Linked DNA regions of Calidifontibacter indicus. The protein of the gene in region 1 interacts with the protein of each later gene in a pairwise test. Links are inferred from orthologs where the notes say so. Each region holds a gene or a part of one and is shown on either strand. Other genes may lie near its edges.

Region 1 (4,162 bases):
ATCCAGGTGTCGTCGACCGGCCCGATCGTGCCGCGGTGCGTGTTCGGCCAACTGCCGTCGACGGTGATGCCGATGTTCCAGGCGACCCGGCGCGAGGCGAAGTTGCCGCGGGCCGCCCGCCAGGTGAGGGTCGTCGCGTCGAGTTCGTCGAAGACGAAGTCGCGCACGAGCGCGGCGGCGCGGCTCACGGTGCCGCGGCCGCGGGCGTCCGGCACGGCGGAGTAGCCGAGCTCCCAGGTGCCCGGCTGCACCCGGCGGCAGTTGATGCCGCCGGCGTACCGTCCGTCGACCTCGATCGCCCAGTTCGGGTGCACGGGGTCGGCACTCCACTGCCGCGCGCACTGGTCGAGGAACTCCCGGGCCTGCTGGTCGCCGTACGGCACCGGCAGCGGGATCCACCGCTGCGACCGCTCGTCGCCCGCGAACTCGACGATCGCCGCAGCGTCGTCGTTGCGATATGCGCGCAAGGTGACGACACCGTCGGTCAGCAGGGGGACCTCGTCCGGATAGGGCATGGGTCCAACCAACCAAACGCGGCCACCCGCCCGCCACCGGATTCCCGAGGCAAGCCCGAGGAAGCCTCCAAGACCCCCGCAAACCGACCGCAAACGCGGCGCCTGCCGGCAGAGGCTGCGGTTGCAACAGCAGCACCTGCACGCAACCGCAGCGTTTGCGGGGGTTCGGGGGAGGGGGAGTCGGTGATCGGTGGACGAGGGGAGCCGGGAACCGCGGCGTAGGCTGGGGCGTTGGTCTCTCGGTCCCCGCGCGCCCATTACTCTTGGTGGGTCTGTCCACGAACGAGGAGCAACAGTGCCGAAGGTAGTCGAGAAGATCCTGCGGGCCGGTGAAGGCCGCACGCTGAAGAAGCTGCAGGGTCTCGCGGCGCAGGTGAACCTGCTTGAGGACGACTTCAAGGCTCTCACCGATGCCGAACTGCGCGAGGAGACCGACAAGTTCAAGCAGCGCCTGAAGGACGGCGAAACGCTGGACGATCTGTTGCCGGAGGCGTTCGCCGCAGTCCGCGAGGCCAGCGTCCGCACGATCGGTAAGCGCCACTTCGACGTGCAGCTGATGGGTGGGGCGGCGCTGCACATGGGCAACGTGGCCGAGATGCGCACCGGTGAGGGCAAGACCCTCGTCGCGACGCTGCCGAGCTACCTCAACGCGTTGGCCGGCAAGGGCGTCCACGTCATCACGACCAACGACTACCTGGCCGAGTACCAGTCGGAGCTGATGGGACGCGTCCACCGTTTCCTCGGCCTGGAGACCGGCTGCATCCTGGCGTCGATGACGCCCGAGCAGCGGCGCGCCGAGTACAACAAGGACATCACCTACGGCACCAACAACGAGTTCGGCTTCGACTACCTGCGCGACAACATGGCGTGGAGCGCGAGCGAACTGGTGCAGCGCGGCCACAACTTCGCGATCGTCGACGAGGTCGACTCCATCCTGATCGACGAGGCCCGCACCCCGCTGATCATCAGCGGTCCGGCCGACGAGGCCACCCGCTGGTACACCGAGTTCGCCAAGATCGTCGAACACCTCACCTGCGCGCCGAAGAAGGCCGGTGAGAACCAGCCGGGCGACGGCGACTACGAGATCGACGAGAAGAAGAAGTCGGTCGGCATCATGGAGTCGGGCATCGAGAAGGTCGAAGACCTCCTTGGCATCGACAACCTCTACCAGGCCGAGAACACGCCGCTGATCGGCTACCTGAACAACGCCATCAAAGCCAAGGAACTGTTCAAGAAGGACAAGGACTACGTCGTCAAGGACGGCGAGATCCTCATCGTCGACGAGCACACCGGACGTATGCTCGCCGGCCGCCGCTACAACGAGGGCATGCACCAGGCGATCGAGGCCAAGGAGGAGGTGGAGATCCAGAACGAGAACCACACCATGGCCACGATCACCCTGCAGAACTACTTCCGCATGTACGACAAGTTGTCGGGCATGACCGGTACGGCGCAGACCGAGGCCGCCGAGCTGCACCAGATCTACAAGCTGGGCGTCGTCACGATCCCCACCAACAAGCCGATGATCCGCAAGGACCAGGCCGACCTCATCTACCGCACCGAGGAGGCGAAGTTCCGCGCAGTCGTCGACGACATCGTCGACCGGCACCGCGAGGGCCAGCCGGTGCTCGTCGGCACCACCAGCGTCGTGAAGTCGGAGTACCTCTCCGAGCAGCTGCGCCGCAAGGGTGTTCCGCACGAGGTGCTCAACGCGAAGTTCCACGAGCAGGAGGCGCAGATCGTCGCCCAGGCCGGCCGTAAGGGCGCGGTCACGGTCGCGACCAACATGGCCGGTCGAGGCACCGACATCATGCTCGGCGGCAACCCCGAGCACATCGCGGTCGCCGCGCTGAAGCGCAAGGGCCTCGACCCGGAGGAGACCCCGGCCGAGTACGAAGCCGCCTGGGACGAGGCGCTCGCGAAGGCGGAGAAAGCGGTCGAGACCCAGCACAAGGAGGTGCTCGAGCTCGGCGGCCTCTACGTGCTCGGCACCGAGCGGCACGAGTCGCGCCGCATCGACAACCAGCTGCGCGGCCGCGCCGGACGTCAGGGCGACCCGGGCGAGAGCCGGTTCTACCTGTCGCTGCAGGACGACCTGATGCGACTGTTCAACGCCAACCTGGTCGACCGGTTCATGCAGACCGCGAAGATCGAGGACGAGGTGCCGATCGAGTCGAAGATGGTCAGCCGCTCGATCCAGTCGGCGCAGAGCAGCGTCGAGGCGCAGAACTTCGAGATTCGCAAGAACGTCCTGAAGTACGACGACGTGCTCAACCGGCAGCGCGAGACCATCTACAAGGAGCGTCGCCGCGTCCTCGAGGGCGAAGACCTCGCCCCGCAGGTGCGTCACTTCATCAACGACGTCGTGGATGCCTACGTCGACGGTGCCACCGCCGAGGGCTTCTCCGACGACTGGGACCTCGACGAGTTGTGGGGCGCGTTCAAAGAGCTCTACCCGATCTCGTTGACGGTCAAGGAGATCGAGGACGAGGTCGGCGGTCGCGCCGGGCTCAACGCCGACCTGCTCGCGCAGGAGATCCGCTCCGACGTCCACCACGCCTACGACCGCCGCGAGGCCGGCTGGGGCGACGACGTCGCCCGCGAGGTGGAGCGCCGGGTGATGCTGTCGGTGCTCGACCGCAAGTGGCGCGAGCACCTCTACGAGATGGACTACCTCAAGGAGGGCATCGGCCTGCGCCAGTTCGCGCAGCGCGACCCCCTGGTGGAGTACCAGCGCGAAGGCTTCCAGCTCTACACGGCGATGAACGACGCCATCAAGGAAGAGGTCGTGCGCGACCTGTTCCACGTCGAGGTCGACCCCGACGAGGTGCAGGCCTCGCTGCCGGAGCAGACCAACGAGAAGATGACGCTCACCGCCCCCGGCGAGGACGGACTCGCGCACCAACACAGTGTCGACGACGAGGGCCGCACGCTCGAGGACGAAGGCGCCAAGGCGCCGCGTGCTCAGCGTCGTGCCGACGCCCGCGCCAAGAAGAAGAGCAAGTCGAAGGCTGCGGCCAAGAAGGCCACCGCGAAGAAGTAGAAGTGCACGCACGCCGAAGGCGGTCGTCCCGGACCGGGGGCGGCCGCCTTCGCGCTGCAGAACGGCTGAGCGCGACGGGACTCGAGACCGTCAGCCGATCTGCAGGACGGTGACCAGCCAGCGTCCGTCGACCCCGGACAGTCGCATCGCGATCGCGCGCACGCGGCCGCGGTCGTGCACCACGGCGCTCACCTCGGCCACGCCGTCGGCGTTCTCGCACACGCGCACCCGCAGCACCCGGCTCGGACGGGTGGGCCTGGCGCCGCGTCGCTGGGCGACCGCGTGCGCGCGGCGCACTCGTTCGCGCAGGTCGAGCACCAGCGCCCGTTCGACCTGGGCCGGTGGGCGCAGCCCGTTCATGACGTCCATCAGCGCGAGCACGAGCCGCGTGCTCCACGCCGCCGGATCGGGCAGGTCGCTGGACCGTGCGTGTTGTGGCCCGAACTCCGGATCGTGTCCGCCGCCCTGGAAGTCGACGGCCAGCACCGATTGGGCGTCGGGGACGACGTGCAACCGTCGCCTCTCACGGCCCGGCGGCAGCAGGTTCGGCGCCGGCCGGGCGTCGACGGACAGGGACAGGGCGGCGCTGGTCATCGCGAACTCC
Region 2 (3,417 bases), 1.0 Mb from region 1 along the record:
ACGCGGGAATCCGATCAATGCCATAACCGTGAATTATGCAGCACCAAAGTCGTCGTGTCGTTCGGGTCCTGACTGACGGACACGAGGCGGGACACGGCAGGATTCCCCGATGGACATGGACGGGGTACAGGATCGTGCGGAGGGTGCGGCGCGTGAGGTCGGCGACTCCAGGATCGTCGAGTACGGCGCACGCACCGGGTTCGCCGCGAGCGGGGTGCTCCACCTGCTGATGGCATGGATCGCCGTCCGGATCGCGTGGTCGAAAGGCGGCGGCAGCGCCGACCAGTCGGGCGCCCTCGGCGACCTCGACGATCAGCCCGGCGGGCGGGTGCTGCTGTGGGTGGTGGTTGCCGGATTCGTGCTGCTGGCGGTGTGGCACCTCACCGAGGCGGTGACCGGATCTCCCGGTGCCGACGCCAAGGATCGCGCCTTCGACGCGGTCTCCGACACCGCCAGGGCGATCATGTTCGTGGCGCTCGCCTGGGCGGCGTACAAGTTCGCGTCCGGCGGCAGCTCGTCGTCGGGGCAGGGCACCCGCGACTTCACCGGCACGCTGATGGAACAACCGTTCGGGCGCGTGCTCGTCGCGGTGGTGGGACTGGTGATCCTCGGGGTCGGGGTCTATCACGGTTACAAGGGATGGACCGAGGGGTTCCGGGACGACCTGCAGGAGCACCCGGGCGCCACTCTCATGACGATCGGCCGAATCGGCTACATCGCCAAGGGAATTGCGCTCGGCATCGTGGGTGCGCTGTTCGTCGTCGGTGGTGCCAAAGGCAGCACGAAGGACACCACCGGGCTCGACGGCGCGCTGCGCACGCTGCTGGAGCAGCCCTTCGGGCAGGGGCTGCTCACCGTGGTCGCCCTCGGCATCGCCTGCTACGGCGTCTACTCGCTGGCGTGTGCCAGGTTCGCGAAGGTCTGACCGCCGGTCGCGCGCCTAGGCTGGACGCATGTCCGTCCAGGGCGCCAAGGTGCGTCCTCCGCGGCCCCGCCGGGAACTCCTCACGCGCGAACGGCCGGCCCGCCTGCTGCAACTGGTCGACTGCAGTGAACAGGAACGGAATTCGCGAAGAAGACACCTTCCGGACACCTGGGTATCCCCCGAAATCAAGGCCTCCTGGATTTGATGATCGACGGCTGCGACCGTCTCCACAGCCATCGAAATGCAGTGTTTGAATTCACGGAGGATCCCCATGTTCAATGCACGAACCCGGCGCGCGACCGTTGCCGGCGCCGCCACACTCGCCCTTCTGGGTGTCGGCACCTCCGCCTACGCCGGTGGCGGTCATCTGCCGCTGCTCGACCGCACGGCGAAGGGTGTCCTGGACGTTCACGGTGGCGCGATGCGCGAGGCCGGCGACCAGACGAAGATCATCGACTCCAGCGTCAAGAAGGGGCCGGCCAAGAACGTCATCCTGATCATCGGTGACGGCATGGGCGACTCCGAGATCACCATCGCGCGCAACTACCTGCTCGGCGCCGGCAAGGCGTTCAAGGGCATCGATGCGCTGCCGATGACCGGCCAGATGACCCACTACAGCGTGCGCAAGAACGACGGTCTGCCCGACTACGACCCCGACTCGGCCGCCACCGGCACCAACTGGGCGACCGGCACCAAGACGTACGACAACGCGATCTCCGTCGACCGCCACGGCAAGCCGCAGAAGACCCTGCTCGAGCTGGCCAAGGCCAGCGGGATGGCGACCGGCAACGTGTCGACCGCCGAGATCGAGGACGCCACCCCGGCCGTCCTGGTGAGCCACATCAGCGCCCGCTCCTGCTACGGGCCGGTCAAGACCTCCACCACGTGTGCGTCGGAGGCCAAGGAGAACGGCGGCCTCGGTTCGATCGCCGAGCAGATGCTCGACACCCGTCCGGATGTGACGATGGGTGGCGGTTCGGCCACCTTCGACGAGGTTGCCAAGGCCGGTAAGTGGAGCGGCAAGACCCTGGCCCAGCAGGCCAAGGACCGCGGCTACCAGTACCTTACCGACAAGTCGCAGCTGGCCGGAGTCAAGTCGGCCGACCAGAAGGCTCCGTTGATGGCGCTGTTCTCCAAGAACAACATGCCGGTGAAGTTCGCGCCGAGCACGACCGCTCAGGGCACCCTCCCGCCGGCCGAGAAGTGCCAGACCAACCCGGAGTTCTCCTCGGTGCCGACCCTGAAGGAGATGACCGACAAGTCGATCGGGCTGCTGACGAAGAACGCGGCGTCCAAGAAGAACGGCTTCTTCCTGCAGATCGAGAGCGCGTCGATCGACAAGCAGGACCACGCCGCGAACGCCTGCGGCCAGATCGGTGAGACGGCTCAGCTGGACGACGCGGTGCAGTCGGCCCTGAACTTCGCCAAGGCCGACGGCAACACGATCGTGATCGTCACCGCCGACCACGCTCACACCAGCCAGATCGTCGACGGTGCCACCCCGGGTCTCAACACCCAGCTCACCACGGCCGACAACGCCCCGATGGTCGTTGCCTACGGCACCTCGGCGGCGGGCGGCAGCCAGCAGCACACCGGTTCGCAGCTGCGCGTCGCGGGTTACGGTCCGGGTGCAGCCAACCTGGTCGGCCTCATCGACCAGACCGACCTGTTCCGCATCATGGGCGAGTCGGTCGACCACCGCGCCAAGAAGTAACACACTCACACCAAGGCGGCCCGGGGATCTCACCGGGCCGCTCTCGTGTCTGTGCCGGGTGCCGCTCGCTCGACCGGACGGCGGAAGCCGCGCCCCTCGGCGAGGGACGCGGCTTCCGGACGGACCGATCAGAGGTCGTAGTACATCTCGAACTCGTGGGGGTGCGGACGGAACCGGATTGGGTCGACCTCGTTGAGGCGCTTGTACTCGATCCAGGTCTCGATGAGGTCCTCGGTGAACACGTCGCCCTCGGTGAGGTAGTCGTGGTCGGCCTCGAGCGCGTCCAACACCTCGGGCAGCGAACCCGGCACCTGCTGGATGTTCGCGTGCTCCTCCGGGGGCAGCTCGTAGAGGTCCTTGTCCACCGGCTCCGGCGGCTCGATGCGGTTCTTGATGCCGTCGAGGCCGGCCATCAGCTGGGCCGCGAAGCACAGGTAGGGGTTGGCCGACGGGTCGGGGATGCGGAACTCGATGCGCTTCGCCTTCGGCGAGGTGCCCGCGATCGGGATGCGGACGCAGGCCGAACGGTTGCGGGCCGAGTAGACCAGGTTGACCGGAGCCTCGTAGCCCGGCACCAGACGGTGGTAGGAGTTCACCGTCGGGTTGGTGAACGCCAGCAGCGACGGGGCGTGCTTGAGCAGACCGCCGACGTACCAGCGGGCGATGTCGGACAGACCGCCATAGCCCTTCTCGTCGTAGAACAGCGGCTCGCCGTCCTTCCACAGGGACTGGTGAGTGTGCATGCCCGAACCGTTGTCACCGAACAGCGGCTTCGGCA

Evidence for each region.
Region 2: the proteins of secA (region 1) and phoA interact in binary tests that used the Escherichia coli proteins (3 or more experiments, as listed by UniProt). The link is inferred for Calidifontibacter indicus from one-to-one orthologs.

What each region holds. Positions count from the first base shown.
Region 1 is NZ_QTUA01000001.1:1,606,834-1,610,995, forward strand. The notes cover bases 458-3,758. They hold secA (preprotein translocase subunit SecA), read left to right. Parts: upstream 458-810; coding sequence 811-3,558; downstream 3,559-3,758. Other genes in these bases: DFJ65_RS07630 (GNAT family N-acetyltransferase), read right to left, coding at 458-515; DFJ65_RS07640 (Rv3235 family protein), read right to left, coding at 3,649-3,758. In the rest of the region: more of DFJ65_RS07630, read right to left, coding at 1-457; more of DFJ65_RS07640, read right to left, coding at 3,759-4,152; DFJ65_RS07645 (LysM peptidoglycan-binding domain-containing protein), read right to left, coding at 4,149-4,162. UniProt on the Escherichia coli protein: Required for protein export, interacts with the SecYEG preprotein conducting channel.
Region 2 is NZ_QTUA01000001.1:2,643,431-2,646,847, reverse strand. The notes cover bases 431-3,417. They hold phoA (alkaline phosphatase), read left to right. Parts: upstream 431-1,196; coding sequence 1,197-2,639; downstream 2,640-3,417. Other genes in these bases: glnA (type I glutamate--ammonia ligase), read right to left, coding at 2,768-3,417; DFJ65_RS12625 (DUF1206 domain-containing protein), read left to right, coding at 431-925. In the rest of the region: DFJ65_RS12630 (DUF4395 domain-containing protein), read right to left, coding at 1-24; more of DFJ65_RS12625, read left to right, coding at 116-430.